One region of the Burkholderia plantarii genome, then DNA from elsewhere that is predicted to be linked to it. Evidence: riboswitches for the same ligand, from Rfam matches in the RefSeq annotation. Region 1 holds a riboswitch; each other region holds the start of a gene.

Region 1 (5,108 bases):
CCCGGCGCGAACAGCGCGCCAAGCGCGTGCCACGGCGCGATCGGCACGCTGCCGAGCGCCAGCGACGCGACCAGCACGAGCCCCGCCGCGAGCGCGAGCGCGGCCCAGATCGCGGCGGCCCGGCCGGGCGTCATGGCGCCGTGCAAGGACATGCGCGCCGCGCGCGCGGCCCGATCGGCGCGCTACTGCTGCCGCCAGCCGATCGTGACGTAGGCGCCGCGGCGCGGCGTGTTGTACGCATACGCAAGCTGGTAGTCCTTGTTGAACAGGTTGTCGAGATGCGCGCTCACGTACCACGCTTTGGTGATGTCGTAGCGCGCCGTCAGGTTCACGATGCCGTAGCCGCCGAGCGGCTCGCCGTTGTCGTCGCGCGCGCCGCTCGCGAGCCATTCGCCGCCCACGCGCCAGCCCCCGAACGCGCGGTTCGCCGAGAACGACGCGAAGTGCCGCGCGCGGCGCACCAGATCCTGGTTCGCGCTCTCGTCGACGGGATTCTGCAGCGTCGCCGACACGCGCAGGTCGGTCTTGCCGAGATGTCCCTGCCACGAACCCTCCACGCCCTGCACCTTGGCGCGTCCGACGTTCTGCGCGGTGTAGACGAAGCCGGTGGCGTCGGGCACGTACTGGATCAGGTTCGTGTAGCGCGTCTGGAACAGGCTCAGGCGCATCACGCCGAGCGCGTCCGAGGCGTACTGCAGCGCCGCCTCCACCGAATGGCTGCGCTCCGGCTGGATCGCGGGATTGCTCGCGCCCGGGAAGTACAGGTCGTTGAAGCTCGGCGCGCGAAACGCGTCCGAATAGCTCGCCGTGACCGTCCAGTGCTCGCTCAGGTCGAGGCCGTAGCCGAGATAGTAGCTGTTCGCGCCGCCGAAATCCGAATACTGGTCGCGCCGGACGTTGGCCTGGAACCGGCTGTTGCCGAAGCGGCCCGTGTAGCCGAGCCAGCCCGAATTGACGTGGCGCTGCGGCGCCGAGTACTCGTCCGAATCGAACGCCTGGTCGAGCCGCTCGTAGCCCGCCTGGATGGTCTGGTCGCGCGCGGGACGGAAATCGTTCTGCCAGGTGTACTGGCGGTTGTCGGTGTTGAAGTGGTCGGTGTAGGCGCCGTTGAACCAGGACTGGCTGCGGTCGTTGCCGGTCGAGACGCGCAAATGCGTGGTCCACCAGTCGGCCAGCTTGCCGTCGGCGAACACCGAGGCCTGCTGCACGCGGCTATAGAGCGTGTTGAGGTCGGTGGGCAGGCCGAACGCATTGTCGTAGCTGTTCTCGCCGTTCGACTGGAAGTAGGTGACGCCGGCCGTCCAGCCGCTCGCGAAGCGATGCTTGAGCGCGGCCGAAACGCTCTCGGTGAGGTTGCCGTTCGCGTTCGGGTTCGCGCCCGGCTGCTGCGCCGGGTTCAGCGCGGAGAAGCCGTCGGTCTTGTCGCGCGAGAGCGCGAGCGAGAACGTGGTGCGGCCGTCGGCATCGAGCCGGCCCGACACGCCCGCGTCCTGCGACTGCGTGTGATAGCTGCCATAGCCGGCCGAGAACCAGAAGCGCGGCGGATGATCGCCGCCGTCGCGCGTGAACACCTGCACCACGCCGCCGATCGCGCCCGAACCGTACAGCGACGAGACGTTGCCGTTGACCACCTCGACGTGATCGATCTGCTCGAGCGGCAGCTGGCTGATCTGCGCGGCGCCCAGGCTCGCGGAATCGACGCGCACGCCGTCGATCAGCACCAGCGACTGGGTCGATTGCGCGCCGCGCAGGAACAGCGCGGTGCTGGCACCGGGGCCGCCGTTGCGCACGATCTGCGCGCCGGGCGCGAGCGCGAGCAGCCCGGGCAGGTCGGTCGCGCTGCCGCCGTCGATGTCCTCGCGCGTGAACAGCGTGGTCTGCGGCAGCGCGTCGGCGAGCTTCTGCGGGCCGCGGCTCGCGGTCACGACGACGGAGTCGAGCGCGACCGGCACGGCGGCGGCCGTGCCGGCAGCCGGTGCCTCAGTCGGCGCGGAGGCAGACGAGGACGAAGACGCAAGCGGCGCGGATGGGGCTGCAGATACGGCGACAGGCGCGGCGGCCTGCGCCCGCGCGAGGCCGGGCAGGCCGCAGAGCGCGGCGAGCATGGCGCGAACCAAACGGGTACGCATTGGAAACATCCTGTGGAGCAGCGCGGCCCCCGCTTCCCCGCAGGTTCCGCCTCACGGAAACGGCGCACGCGGGCGACACGCTTCCCCGCTCCGGCCGGTATCCGGGCTGGCGACCACCGGCCCCGCCTTCCCGCGCAACGACGCGCAGTGGCCGCGGCCATCCGTCGTCGCGCGAGCGGGGACGGCCGATCTCGAGGGGCGGTTCGCGTCATGACCGAGGCACGATCGACGCGGTCGCTTACCGTTGCGGGGGCAGCGCAGGTTGGCGCGCCCGTATCGGCGGCTTCCTGCTTCCCGTTTAACCGCGTGCGACGTCATCTCGCACGCATGCACCGAAGCGGCGCCAGTGTAGGAGCGGGTCCGGCGAGCGTCAAGGAACGCGCGGCGCGCGTTTGCGGCAGACACGCCAGGCCGCGCGCCGCGCCGTCGATCCGCGCCCCGGCGCGAACAATCCGCCGGCCTCGCGCGCATCACGCGTCACTTGCGACGTATTTCGCGGCAAGAAGCGGGGGTGTTACGTCTGGATACGTTACAAAAGTCGGAACGCCGGAGTTTCCGCGCTAAAATGCCCGGTCTTTAGAGGACGCAGCAGATGCTCAACGAACTCGAAACCCTATCCCAGAACATTGGCCGCCTGATCGCGCTGAACCAACGCCATCATACGGAACGTCTCGCGCTCGAGGAGCAAGTCGCGCAACTGCGTGCGCAGGCCGAAGCCGTGCGCGTCGAACTCGACCAGCTGCGCGAGGAACGCAACGCGCTGGTGGCCGAACGCGACACGCTCTCCGCGAAGATCGACGACGCCCAAGTGAAACTGAACGCGATCCTCGAAAAGCTGCCGCGCACGAAGCAGACCGCCGATGGCGAGAGCCAGCTCGACCTGCTCGACGCACCGGCCGAAGCAGCGGGCAGCGGCGCGGCCAGCCACGGAGAACATGCATGACCACCAAGCAGATCGAAGTCTCGATTCTCGGCCAGGCGTATCGCCTCGCGTGCTCGCCGGAAACCGAAGCGGCGCTGCTCGAGGCGGTCGCGCGCGTGGACGCCGAGATGTCGAAGATCCGCACCAACAGCTCGGTGCGCGGCACCGACCGGATCGCCGTGATGGCCGCGCTGTCGCTGGCCTCGGAGTTGCTTCGCCTGCAACAGAGCGTTCGTCACGGAGAAGCATTTCCCGCCGAGGAAATCCGGCGTACAATGCGCCACATGAACGAACAGCTCGGCGCGGTACTGGCCCAGCACGAAGCGCGATAAGCAGCGCGCTCGCAGCGGCCACCGGCGGTTCGGCTCGAACGGTTTTGCAGTACGATGGTTTTTGCTGGAACGATTTACTCAGCTTCCCTGCCTGGTTCGCCAAGGTCATATATTCCTTGAACCAATGCCATGTGCACGGTTGCGGAAATTTGTAGCACGGGCGCGCGCGTCACTCTGTCTGATGTACCCGAAGTGCTGCTAACTGCGACCAATTCTGAACCTCAGGTTCAGGATGCCGGCCTAGCGGCCAAGGCGGGGACCTATTCGACGGCATCGGACTTTGTCCGGTGCCGTTTTTCATTGGCGCCGCCGCTTTCACGCGGCGCGCGGCCCGCCTCTCCCCCGTTCCCTGTCTCTCTGTCCCCGCGGAGCATCCATGCAATTCTGGCTGATGAAATCCGAACCGGACGAGGCGAGCATCGACGATCTCGCCGCCGCGCCGCGCCGCACGCTGCCGTGGACCGGCGTGCGCAACTATCAGGCACGCAACTTCATGCGCGACACGATGCAGGTGGGCGACGGCGTGCTGTTCTACCACTCGAGCTGCCCCGAGCCGGGCATCGCCGGGCTCGCCGAGGTCTCGTCCACGCCGTATCCCGATCCGACCCAGTTCGACGCGGACAGTCCGTACTACGATCCGAAATCGAAACCGGACGCGCCGCGCTGGACGCTGGTGGACGTGCGCTTCGTGAAGAAGACGGCGCTCGTGCCGCTCGCCGCGCTGCGCGAGCATGACGAACTCGCCGGGATGCGCGTGCTCGCCAAGGGCAACCGGCTTTCGATCACGCCGGTCACGCGCGCCGAATGGCGCTTCATCACCGAACGGCTGATGAAGTGAAGCCCGCGCCGCCGCGCCGGCCCGGATTGGCGGGATCGGCCGGATTGCAGGCGCGGCGCCGGAACTCGGCGCGTCTTTCATCGGCCTAACGTTCGCGCAAACGGGCGGAACACGGACGGCAACGCATCGCCGCCCGTTTGCCTCGACACGACGCACGGCACCGCGAACGCTCGAACGCTCGCGGCAGCCGCGCACCAACCGGAGCTCATACGATGAAAAAAACCGCTGCCGCACTCGCGCTCGCGATGTCCACGCTTGCCCTCTCCGTGGCCCCGGCCGCTCGCGCGCAGGTCACGCCGCCGCCCGCCGGCGTGCTGTCGCTGTCGGCCCAGGCCAGCACCGACGTACCGCAGGACGTGGTCGACATCACGCTGTTCTACGAGCAGGAAGCGAAGGACCCCGGCAGCCTGACGGCCGAACTGAACCGCCGCGCCGACGCCGCGCTCGCGCGTGCCCGCGGCGTGTCGGGCGTGAGCGCCCACACCGGCGGCTTCTCGGTGTACCCGAGCACCGACCGCGACGGCAAGATCTCGGCCTGGCGCGGCCGCACCGAGGTCGTGCTCGAATCGCGCGACTTCGCGGCCGCCTCGAAGCTGGCCGGCGACCTGTCGAGCTCGCTGCAGGTCGGCAACGTCGCGTTCTCGCTGTCGCCCGAAGCACAGCGCGCGGCCGAGCAGAAGCTGACCTCGCAGGCGATCCAGTCGTTTCGCGATCGCGCGGCCGAGGCCGCGAAGGCGTTCGGCTATAGCGGCTTCGCGATCCGCGAGGTGAACGTGGGCGGCGGGCGCAGCGTGCAGCCGTATCCGCGCATGATGGCGATGGACGCGGCGCCGATGGCCGCGAAGGCCGCCGCGCCGATCGCGGTCGAGGGCGGCAAGGCCACCGTC
Region 2 (5,108 bases), 1.4 Mb from region 1:
GTGCCGGTACACGGCCTCGCCGCGCGCGCCGTCGTCGGGGCGCGCGGCCATCGCGGCCGGCGCGAGCGGCGTCGCCAGCTTCGAATAGTGGAAGGTATGGCCGTTGAGCGGCCCGTGCGGCGTGTCGAGCCGCTGCATGCCGAGCGCCGTGAAGCGCCGCTGCATGGTGGCGGCGCCCGGCAGCAGGCCGAGCATCGGCGTGGTCGTGCCCTCGGCGTCGGTCAGCGTCTCGCACAGGTAGAGCAGCCCGCCGCATTCGGCCAGCACGGTCCGGCCGGCCGCCACGTGCGCGGCGATGCCGGCCGCGCTGCGCGCGCTGCCGGCCAGGCGCGCCGCATGCAGCTCGGGATAGCCGCCCGGCAGATAGAGCGCGTCGCAGTCGGGCAGCGGCTCGTCGGCGAGCGGCGAGAAGCTCGTCACGCGCGCGCCGAGCGTGGCCAGCAGCGCGAGATTGGCCGGATAGATGAACGAGAACGCGGCGTCGCGCGCCACCGCCACCCGCAGGCCGTCGAGCCAGCGCGGCAGCGGTGGGGCGGGCTCGGGCGGCGCGAAGCGCACCAGCGGCGGCAGCTCGGCGAGCGTGGTGGCCGCGAGCGCGTCGGCCGTGCGTTCGAGCCGCGCGTCGAGATCGGCGATGTCGCCGGCCTGATGCAGCCCGAGGTGCCGTTCGGGCAGCGCGATGCCGGCGTCGGTCGACAGGTGGCCGAGCCAGCGGATGTCGTCGGGCAGCGCGGCTTGCAGCAGCGTCGCGTGGCGCGCCGAGCCGACCCGGTTGGCGAGCACGCCGTGAAACGGCAGCTCGGGGCGAAAGCGTGCGAGCCCGAACGCGAGCGCGCCGAAGGTCTGCGCCATCGATTTCGCCGAGATCACCGCGGCCACCGGCACGCCGAACCGGCAGGCCAGGTCGGCGCTGCTCGGCGTGCCGTCGTAGAGCCCCATCACGCCCTCGATCAGGATCACGTCGGCCTCGGCTGCCGCGCGTGCCAGCAGCGCGCGGCAGCCGGCCTCGCCGACCATGCCGAGATCGAGCGACTCGACTTCGGCGCCGCTCGCGCGCGCGAGGATCATCGGATCGAGGAAGTCCGGGCCGGTCTTGAACACGCGCACGCGCCGGCCGAGCCGCCGGTGCAGCCGCGCGAGCCCGGCGGTCACGGAGGTCTTGCCCTGGCCCGAACCGCTCGCGCTGACGAACAGCGCGGGGCAGGCGGGCGCGCCGGCCGTCGTCATCAGAACTCCACGCCGCGCTGCGCCTTCACGTGCTGCTCGCGGTACGGGTGCTTGACGAGCCGCATCTCGGTGACGAGATCGGCGGCCTCCACCAGCGCGTCGGGCGCGTGGCGGCCGGTGACCACCACGTGCAGCAGCGGCGCGCGCGCGGCCAGCACGGCCAGCACCTCGTCGAGCGGCAGGTATTCGTACTTCAGCACCGTGTTCAGCTCGTCGAGGATCACCATCTGGTAGTCGCCGCTCTCGATCATGCGGCGCGCCTCGTCCCAGCCCTTGCGCGCGGTGGCGATGTCGGCGTCGCGGTTCTGCGTGTTCCAGGTGTAGCCGTCGCCCATCGTGACGAAGTCGCACTGCGCGAAGCTGTTCAGCAGGTCGCGCTCGGCCGTGTGCAGCGCGCCCTTGATGAACTGCACCACGCCGAGCCGCATGCCGTGGCCGAGCACGCGCACCGCCATGCCGAACGCGGCCGTGCTCTTGCCCTTGCCGTTGCCGGTGTTGACGATCAAGAGCCCCTTCTCGACGGTGGCCTCGGCCTGTTTCTTCTCGTGGCCGGCGCGGCGGCGTTCGGTCATGCGCTGATGCGATTCGGGATCGGTTTTCATCGGATCGTCCTTCGGGTCCTGAGTGCGGAAATGGGGAGAGGGATGGGTTCAGAGCGGGCCGGCGATCGCGACGGTCACGCCGTCGAGGATCGTCTTCGGTACCAGCAGCGTGCCGTTCGGCGCGGCCGCGCGCGCGCAGGGCTCGCACACGCCGGCGACGCCGAAGCGCGCCTGCACCGCCTGCACCGCCTGCACGGGCGCGTCGTCAGGGTCGCCGCCGGCTTCGCTGCTCGCGCCGTGCCCGCTTGTCAGTGCCGCGATCACCTCGCGCGTGATCGCGACGAGCGGCCAGCCGTGGCGCGCGCAGCAGGCGACGAGGCCGGGCTCGGCCGCCTTCGCGTCGAGCGTCGCGACGAGCGCGACGGCCTCGCGCGCCAGGCCCGGATGGCGCGCGAGCGCGGCGTCGATCGCGGCGTCGATCGCCTCGGCCGGGCGGCCGGCGCGGCAGCCGACGCCGATCGCGACGCGCCGCGGCACGGCGGACGGGGCGCAGGCATCGGCGGTGGGCACCCCGGCGGCCGGCGCGCACGCGGGCGAAGGCAACGAAGACGAAGGCAACGAGGATAACGACGAGGGCGACGAGGATGACAACGGCGCGGCATCAGACGCGCGCGCCATACCGGACGGCATCGCGGCGGATGACGACGCGTGATCCGGGGCCGGACGCGAAGCGGAGCGGGTCATGCGAAAGCGGGATCGAACCTGGGTTGATCGGAACGGCGCGCTGGCGCGGCCACGATGGCGCGCGTACCTCGCGAGCGCCGTGTCGGGGCGGGCGAACCCGCCATTGCGTCGGCCGGTATCCGGGCTGACCGCCGATCGAAACGAACGGATCGAGGCCTTCCCGCCGCGCGCGGCAGTGGCGTTCGTCGATCCGCGCGGCCCGCTTGCGCGCGCCGCCGGCGGCGTACCGTTGCGAGGACAGCACAGGCCACGCGAGGCGCCGCTGGATGCGCATCGCTTCCTGTTTCCCGTTCAACCGCCGCCGCGAGCGCGGCAGCGGGCACCAGACGCGCGCATACGATAGCACAGCGACGGCGCGCGGACGGCCCGGCGCCCGGCGCCGGACGGCCCGCGCGAGGCCCGCCCGGCCGCCTTGACGCGTCCCGGCGCGGCGCCTACACTCGCAGCCGTTTTGGTGCTCGCGTGCGGATTCCTGCGCACGCAGTTGAACGGGAAACAGGGCATCGGGCCGCGCCGCGGCCGCGATCAACCTGTGCTGCCCCCGCAACGGTAAGCGAATGCATCGCGCAGGCGATGCGAGGCCCGCTTCACCGCGCGTGCGAGTCACGCGCGGCCAGGCCACTGGATGCCGCCGGCGTCCGGGAAGGCGAAGCGGTGCGATCGCCAGCCCGGATACCGGCCAGAACGGTGGAACCGCCGCGTTCGCGGCGCGTCCGGACCCGGTCCGGCGCGCGGCGCGCGAGGTTCCGGAGGGACGCGCCGCGGGAGGCGGCGCGCCGTCCCCGGCCGCCGGCGTGGCGGCCTGCTCGCGCGATCGCCCATGCCACGCGCCGATGGCATCATCCACTGACTCACCGACGGAATCCTTCCCATGCAAATGCGCAAAATTCCCGTGACCGTCGTCACGGGCTTCCTCGGCAGCGGCAAGACCACGCTGCTGCGTCACATCCTCGAGAACGCGTCGGGCCGCCGGATCGCGGTGATCGTCAACGAATTCGGCGAGCTCGGCATCGACGGCGAGATCCTGAAGGGTTGCGGCATCGGCTGCGAAGAGGGCGCGGAAGCGGCCGGCCAGCTCTACGAGCTCGCCAACGGCTGCCTGTGCTGCACGGTGCAGGAGGAGTTCTATCCGGTGATGGAAGCGCTCGTCGAGCGCCGCGCCGACATCGACCACGTGCTGATCGAGACCTCGGGCCTCGCGCTGCCCAAGCCGCTCGTGCAGGCGTTCAACTGGCCGTCGATCAAGAACAGCTTCACCTGCGACGCGGTGCTGACGGTGGTGGACGGCCCGGCCGCCGCGGCCGGCCAGTTCGCCGAGAACCCCGGGGCCGTGGACGAGCAGCGCCGCGCCGATCCGAACCTCGATCACGAATCGCCGCTGCACGAGCTGTTCGCCGATCAGCTCTCGTCGGCCGACCTCGTGATCGTCAACAAGACCGACCTGCTCGACGACGCGCAGTTCGCCTCGGTCGAGGCCACCATTCGCGAGGAAATTCCGGCCCACGTGAAGATCGTGCGCGCGCAGCGCGGCGAACTCGATCTGGCGACGCTGATCGGCCTGAACGCGGCCTCGGAGGAAACCATCCATCTGCGCCACGACCACCACGGCTCGGCCGACGACGCCGACCACCATCACGACGAGTTCGACTCGGTGGTGGTGGCGGCGCGCGTCACCTCGCGCGAGGCAACCATCGCCGCGCTGCGCGCGCTGGTGGACGGCCACACGATCTATCGCGTGAAGGGCTTCGCGGCGCTGCCGGACACGCCGATGCGGCTCGTGATCCAGGGCGTGGGCGGGCGCTTCGACAGCTACTTCGACCGCAGGCTGCAGGACGGCGAGGGCGAGGTCAGCCGCTTCGTGCTGATCGGCGAGGATCTCGACGCGGCCGCGCTGCAGCAGGCCTTCACGGCCGCGCTCGGCGCCGCGCGGGCGGCCTGACGCGCCCGCCGCCACCATGCATCTGCTGCGCACCACGCCGGGCGGCTTCGTCGACGACACGCAGGGCGTGATCCGGATCGACCAGCGTCCCGCCGAGATCGTGATCCTCAGCTCGGCGGACACCACGCTGTCGCTGCTCGCGAGCGCCGTGCCGCTGCTCGGCGAGGGTTTCCCTAGCGTGCGGCTCGCCAACGTGACGTTCCTGCGGCAGCCGGCGTCGGTCGATTTCTATATCGACGACGTGCTGCGGCACGCGCGTGTGGTGGTGATCGACCATCTCGGCGGCGAGGCCTACTGGCCCTACGGGATCGAGCAGGTGGTGGCGCTCGCCGAACGGCGCGGCCAGCGGCTCGCGATGTTCTCGGGCGACCTGCAGGAAGATCCGAACCTGATCGCCAGGAGCACCGTCGAGCCGGCGCTGTGCCGGCAATGGTGGCGCTATCTGCGCGAGGGCGGTGCGCACAACGCGCAGGCGCTGTTGCGCAGCATCGCGTTCCATGCGCTCGGGGTGGGCGAGGAACCGCCGCCGCCGCGGCCGCTGCCGGCCGCCGCGCTCTACCATCCGGCGCGCGAGCCGGCCACGCTCGACGACTGGCACGCGCGCTGGACGCCCGGCGCGCCGGTGGTGGCGATCCTGTTCTACAAGGCCCACTGGC
Region 3 (5,108 bases), 1.4 Mb from region 1:
AGCGTGCAGCACACCGGGTTGGCGGCCGGCAGCCGCGCGCGCGTGATGCCCTCGGCCACCATCCGCGCGTCGCAGAGGATCGGCGCGCCGGCCGCGAGCGCCGCGCGGCCGGCCGCGCCGGCGCCGGCCGAGAAGCGCAGGTCGGCGACGATGTCGACCATCCCGCACGCGTGGATCACGCGCACGGCGAGTTTTTCCAGGTCGGCCGGGATGGCCGTCAGATCCGCTTCGGCGCGGATCGTCGCGAACGATTGCCGGTAGATTGCCTGGCCGTCGCGAAGGTAGTCGAGCATGCGAGTCAGTCCTGAGTGCGCCGCGGCGCATCGAGCATCGCGGCGGCTTGGTCGATCGTCAGATGGCGCGCGGCGAGGCGGCCGAAGCCGGCCTCGCCGTCGCGCCGGTAAAGGTCGTAGTGGCCGGCCTCGACCGCCACCAGCGTGGCGGCGGCCGGCCAGGGCTGCGCGCAGGCGCGCGCGCAACCGCTCAGATGCGCCTCGGCCGGCGCGGCGAGGCGCGCGGCCAGCGCCAGCGCGTCGGCCTTGGTGTCGGCCAGCGCGCGGCCGCAGCCGCGGCTGCCCGCGCAGGCGACCAGATGCGCGAGCGGCGCGTCGGCCGTGCCGACGAGGCCGAGCGCCGTCAGCGCGGCGAGCGCGGCGTCGGCGTCGGCCGCGCGCACGCCGGGCAGCAGCACGCTCTGCCATGGCGTGAAGCGCAGCGTGCCGTCGCCGTGGCGTTCGGCCAGCGCCGCGAGCGCCACGAGCGTCGCCGCGTCGAGCCGGCCGAGCGGTACCTGGGCGCCGACCTGGCGCGTGGCCGGGTCCGTCTCCGGCTGCACGCCGAAGCGCCGCAGCGGTTCGGCCGCGACGCGGCGCCAGCCGGCCAGCGCCGCGTCGCGGTGCGGCGCGAACGGCAGCCGCGCGGCCGCGTGCGCGAGCAGCGCCTCGGCGGGCAGCACGGCGAGCGCGTCGCGCAGCCGTGCCGCGTCGGCCGGCGCGAGCTCGATGAACGCGAGCAGCAGCGCATGGGCGGTGGCCACGACCTGGTCGGGCGCCACCGTGGCGAGCGCGGGCGCATCGCCGCCTGTCACGGGCGGGCGGCCGGCCAGCCCGAACGCGTAGCGCGGCTCGCCCGAGGCGTCGTGCAGCGCGGCGAACCAGAGATCGTGCGGATGATCGAGCGCGGCGAGTCGCTCGCCGCCGTCCAGCAGCAGCGAGCATTTCGGCGACAGCGCGGCGAAGCGCGGCTCGGTCTGCAGCATCGCCAGCAGCGCCGCGCCGAGCGCGCGCGTGTCGGCGAGCGCGCCCGTATCGCGCCCGGCAGCCGGGCTCAGCATCACGTTGCGCAGGTCGTCGCGCAGTGCCGCGGCGGCCAGATCGGTGCCGCCGTCGGGCAGCGGGCCGAGCCCCGCTTCGATCAGCGCCGCCGCGAGCGCGGCCTCGTGGCCGGCGCACACGCCGCGGATCTGCAGGTTCGCCCGGTTGGTCGCGTCGAGCGCGCCCGAGGCGTGCGCGCGGGCCGCCGCCGCGAGCGCGCGCGCGCCGGCGGCATCGAGCCGGCCGCCCGGCAGCCGCACGCGGCACAGTCCGCCGTCCTTCGTCGCGACCACGCGCACCAGCCCCGGGCAGGCGCTCGGCCGGATCGCCGGCGCGGCGGCGGTCGCGGCGCCGGCGGGCGGGGCAGCGGCAGGCGCGACATCGCTCCGGCCATCGGCCGGCCGTTCGGTCGGATTCAGGGTCGGGCGATGGATCGAGCGAGGGGAGGATAACGAACGAGTCAACGGCGTGCCGGGTCAGGTCGCGAGCCGGCGGGAGACGGGCGCCCGCGACTCGCGCGTGCGCCGCAGCGGCATCGGTTTACCCCGCCTGATGCCGGCCGGCACGTTCATCGCGCCGGCAGGTCTGCTGGTGCGCAGCGGGTTGCCGCCGCGCGCCTTCCGGCAGGCATGCCGTGGCATCGACGGGCGGCGCACTCGCTGCGCGCAGTTGCGGGGGCAGCCGCAGCGGCGCGGCAAGCCACGCCCTGCGTTCCCTGTTAGGCCCGTTGGGCACCGGCGAACGAGGCTGTATTATGCCTGCTTTCGTTCGGCCGAGATACGCCGGGCGCGCCGGCCGGCGTGCCCGGCGCGGCGATGGACGGCAACGCGGCAAGGGTGGAGCACGGATGGGGAACGGGGCATGACGGCGTGGCTGACGGTGGTCGGAATCGGCGACGACGGGTTCGCGGGGCTCGGCAAGCGCGCGCGGCGCGCGCTGATCGACGCGGCCGTGGTGATCGGCGGCGAGCGCCATCTGGCGATGCTGCCGGCCTGCCTGCGCGCGCGGCGCGAGCCGTGGCCGAAGCCGTTCGATCTCGCGGCGCTGCTGGCGCGGCGCGGCGAGGCCGTGTGCGTGCTCGCGAGCGGCGACCCGATGTTCTACGGCGTGGGCGCGACGCTCGCGAGGCAGCTGCCGGCCGAGGAACTGTGCGTGCTGCCGGCGCCGTCCGCAGCGTCGCTGGCCGCGGCGCGGCTCGGCTGGGCACTGCAGGATCTCGAGGTCGTGTCGTGCGTCGGCCGCCCGCTCGCGGCGCTCGCGCGCCATCTGCATCATGGCCGGCGCCTGCTGGTGCTGAGCGCCGACGGCGCGACGCCGGCCGCGCTCGCGGCGCGGCTGGCCGAGGCCGGCTACGGCGCGACGCGCATGAGCGTGTTCGAGCATCTGGGTGGCCCCGACGAGCGCCGCATCGACGCGCTCGCGCAGGGCTGGCCCGCGCCGCAGGTCGCCGCGCTGAACCTGATCGCGCTCGACTGCGTGCGCGCGGCCGACACGCCGCCCGTGCCGCTCACCCCGGGCCTGCCCGACGACGCCTATCAGCACGACGGCCAGCTGACCAAGCGCGACATGCGCGCGATCACACTGGCGCGGCTCGCGCCGACCCCGGGCGAACTGCTGTGGGACGTCGGCGCGGGCTCGGGCTCGATCGGCATCGAATGGATGCGCGCGCATCCATCGTGCATGGCGCTCGCGATCGAGGCCGACGCGGTGCGCCGCGAGACCATCGCGCTGAACCGCGACCGGCTCGGCGTGCCGGGGCTCGCGATCGTGGCGGGCCGCGCGCCCGAGGCGCTTGCCGGGCTTGCCGTGCCCGACGCGGTGTTCGTGGGCGGCGGAGGCAGCGAGGCCGGCGTGCTGGCCGCCTGCTGGGCCGCGCTGAAGCCGGGCGGCCGGCTGGTGGCCAACGCGGTGACGCTGCAGGCCGAGGCCGCGCTGCTCGACTGGCGCGACCGGCACGGCGGCACGCTCACGCGCGTCGCGCTGGCCGGCGCGGCGCCGCTCGGCGGCTTCGACACCTGGCGCCCGGCGCTGCCCGTCACGCTCTACGAGGTCCGCAAGCCGCTCGCGGACGGCGGCGCATGACCTCGCACGACACGCCTCGCGCCGCCATGCGCGTGCTGCTGCTCGGCGGCACCGGCGACGCGCTGAAGATCGCGCGCACGCTGCCGGCCTCCGACGTCTACAGCCTCGCCGGGCTCGGCAGGATCCCCGACGATCTGGCCTGCGAGGTGCGCGTGGGCGGCTTCGGCGGCGCCGACGGGCTGGCCGCCTGGCTGCGCGAGGCCGGCATCGGCCTGGTGGCCGACGCCACGCATCCGTATGCCGCGCGCATCAGCGCGAACGCGGCGGCCGCCTGCGCGGCCACCGGCACGCCTTACTGGGCGCTGCGCCGCCCGGCCTGGGCCGCGCGCGACGGCGACGACTGGCGCCTGGTGCGCGACTGGTCCGGCGTGGCCGCCGCGATCGCGCCGTTCGCGCGGCCGTTCTTCACGCTCGGCCGCGAGCCGCTCGCGCATCTGGACGAGATTGCCGCGCACCAGCACTGGACCGTCCGCTGCCTCGACGCGCATCCCGGCAACGCGCGCGCGAACGTGATCGCCGCGCGCGGGCCGTTCGAGCTGTCCGCCGAGCGTGCATTGTTCGCGCTGCTCGGGGTGGACGTACTGGTCAGCAAGATGAGCGGGGGCGCGGCGACCGAGGCGAAGCTCGAGGTCGCGCGCGAGCGGCGCATCCCGGTCGTGATGATCGAGCGGCCGACGCTGCCCGAGGCCGGGCGTCGTTTCGACGATCCGGCCGCGCTGGCCGACGCGCTCGCCGCTTGGCGCGCGTCGTGATGCCGGGCGCGGAAGCCGGCCGGACCGCATGCCCGGCGCCATGCCATTCCAACGGAGAACACGACAGATGACGGTGTATTTCATCGGCGCGGGGCCGGGCGACCCCGAGCTGATCACGGTGAAGGGCCAGCGCCTCGTGCGCAGCTGCCCGGTGATCCTCTATGCCGGCTCGCTGGTGCCGGCGGCGGTGCTCGACGGCCATCGCGCCGAAACGGTGGTCAATACGGCCGAGCTGGACCTCGACGCGATCGTCGCGCTGCTCGCCGACGCGCATGCGAAGGGGCAGGACGTGGCGCGCGTGCATTCGGGCGACCCGTCGCTGTACGGCGCGATCGGCGAGCAGATCCGCCGCCTTCGCGCACTCGGGATTCCCTACGAGATCGTGCCCGGCGTGACCGCCACCGCGGCCTGCGCGGCCACGCTCGGCGTCGAGCTGACGCTGCCCGGCGTCGCGCAGACGGTGATCCTCACGCGCTACGCGGGCAAGACCACGATGCCCGAGGGCGAGGCGCTTAGCGGGCTGGCCGCGCACCGCGCGACGCTCGCGATCCATCTCGGCGTGCGGCATCTGGCGAAGATTGTCGAGGAGGTGCGCCCGCATTACGGCGACGACTGCCCGATCGCCGTGATCTACCGCGCGAGCTGGCCCGACGAGACGCGCGTGACCGGCACGCTGGCCGACATCGTCGGCAAGATCGCGGCCACCGCGATCGAGCGCACGGCGCTGATCCTGATCGGCCGCGTGCTCGATACCGATCGGTTCGACGAATCGACGCTCTACGCCAAGGCTTGAGCCTTGCCGGGCGTGCCGCGGGACATCCGGCGGGAAGGGAAGGGCAGGACGCTGCGGCGCCGCGGACGCGCGAAGCGGCGGGAAGCGGCGGGAAGCGCCGCACCGCGCCGCCGGCATCGTGCCGGGCCGGCGCGACACCGGCCGGTCGCGCTCAGTCGCGCGCGGGGA

What was found. A riboswitch is a leader RNA that binds a small molecule or an ion and turns the genes downstream of it on or off. The one in region 1 is predicted to bind cobalamin.
Region 2: another riboswitch for cobalamin. It lies ahead of bpln_RS08635 (cobalamin biosynthesis protein); the one in region 1 lies ahead of bpln_RS14510 (TonB-dependent receptor plug domain-containing protein).
Region 3: another riboswitch for cobalamin. It lies ahead of cobG (precorrin-3B synthase); the one in region 1 lies ahead of bpln_RS14510 (TonB-dependent receptor plug domain-containing protein).

The regions. Positions count from the first base shown of each region.
Region 1 covers NZ_CP007212.1:3,394,381-3,399,488, forward strand. The annotation lists gene bpln_RS14505 (FecCD family ABC transporter permease) at 1-134, opposite strand, end outside; gene bpln_RS14510 (TonB-dependent receptor plug domain-containing protein) at 183-2,129, opposite strand; cobalamin riboswitch at 2,205-2,481, opposite strand; gene bpln_RS14515 (coiled-coil domain-containing protein) at 2,722-3,072, shown strand; gene bpln_RS14520 (cell division protein ZapA) at 3,069-3,383, shown strand; RNA gene ssrS (6S RNA) at 3,465-3,646, shown strand; gene bpln_RS14525 (EVE domain-containing protein) at 3,760-4,221, shown strand; gene bpln_RS14530 (SIMPL domain-containing protein) at 4,434-5,108, shown strand, end outside.
Region 2 covers NZ_CP007212.1:2,002,377-2,007,484, forward strand. The annotation lists gene bpln_RS08625 (cobyrinic acid a,c-diamide synthase CobB) at 1-1,227, opposite strand, end outside; gene cobO (cob(I)yrinic acid a,c-diamide adenosyltransferase) at 1,227-1,829, opposite strand; gene bpln_RS08635 (cobalamin biosynthesis protein) at 1,878-2,339, opposite strand; gene bpln_RS37645 (hypothetical protein) at 2,332-2,481, shown strand; cobalamin riboswitch at 2,607-2,856, opposite strand; cobalamin riboswitch at 2,949-3,211, shown strand; gene cobW (cobalamin biosynthesis protein CobW) at 3,385-4,452, shown strand; gene cobN (cobaltochelatase subunit CobN) at 4,469-5,108, shown strand, end outside.
Region 3 covers NZ_CP007212.1:2,030,777-2,035,884, forward strand. The annotation lists gene bpln_RS08720 (precorrin-8X methylmutase) at 1-293, opposite strand, end outside; gene cobG (precorrin-3B synthase) at 299-1,639, opposite strand; cobalamin riboswitch at 1,875-2,066, opposite strand; gene bpln_RS08730 (bifunctional cobalt-precorrin-7 (C(5))-methyltransferase/cobalt-precorrin-6B (C(15))-methyltransferase) at 2,175-3,395, shown strand; gene bpln_RS08735 (cobalt-precorrin-6A reductase) at 3,392-4,147, shown strand; gene cobM (precorrin-4 C(11)-methyltransferase) at 4,215-4,940, shown strand; gene bpln_RS08745 (glutathione S-transferase N-terminal domain-containing protein) at 5,092-5,108, opposite strand, start outside.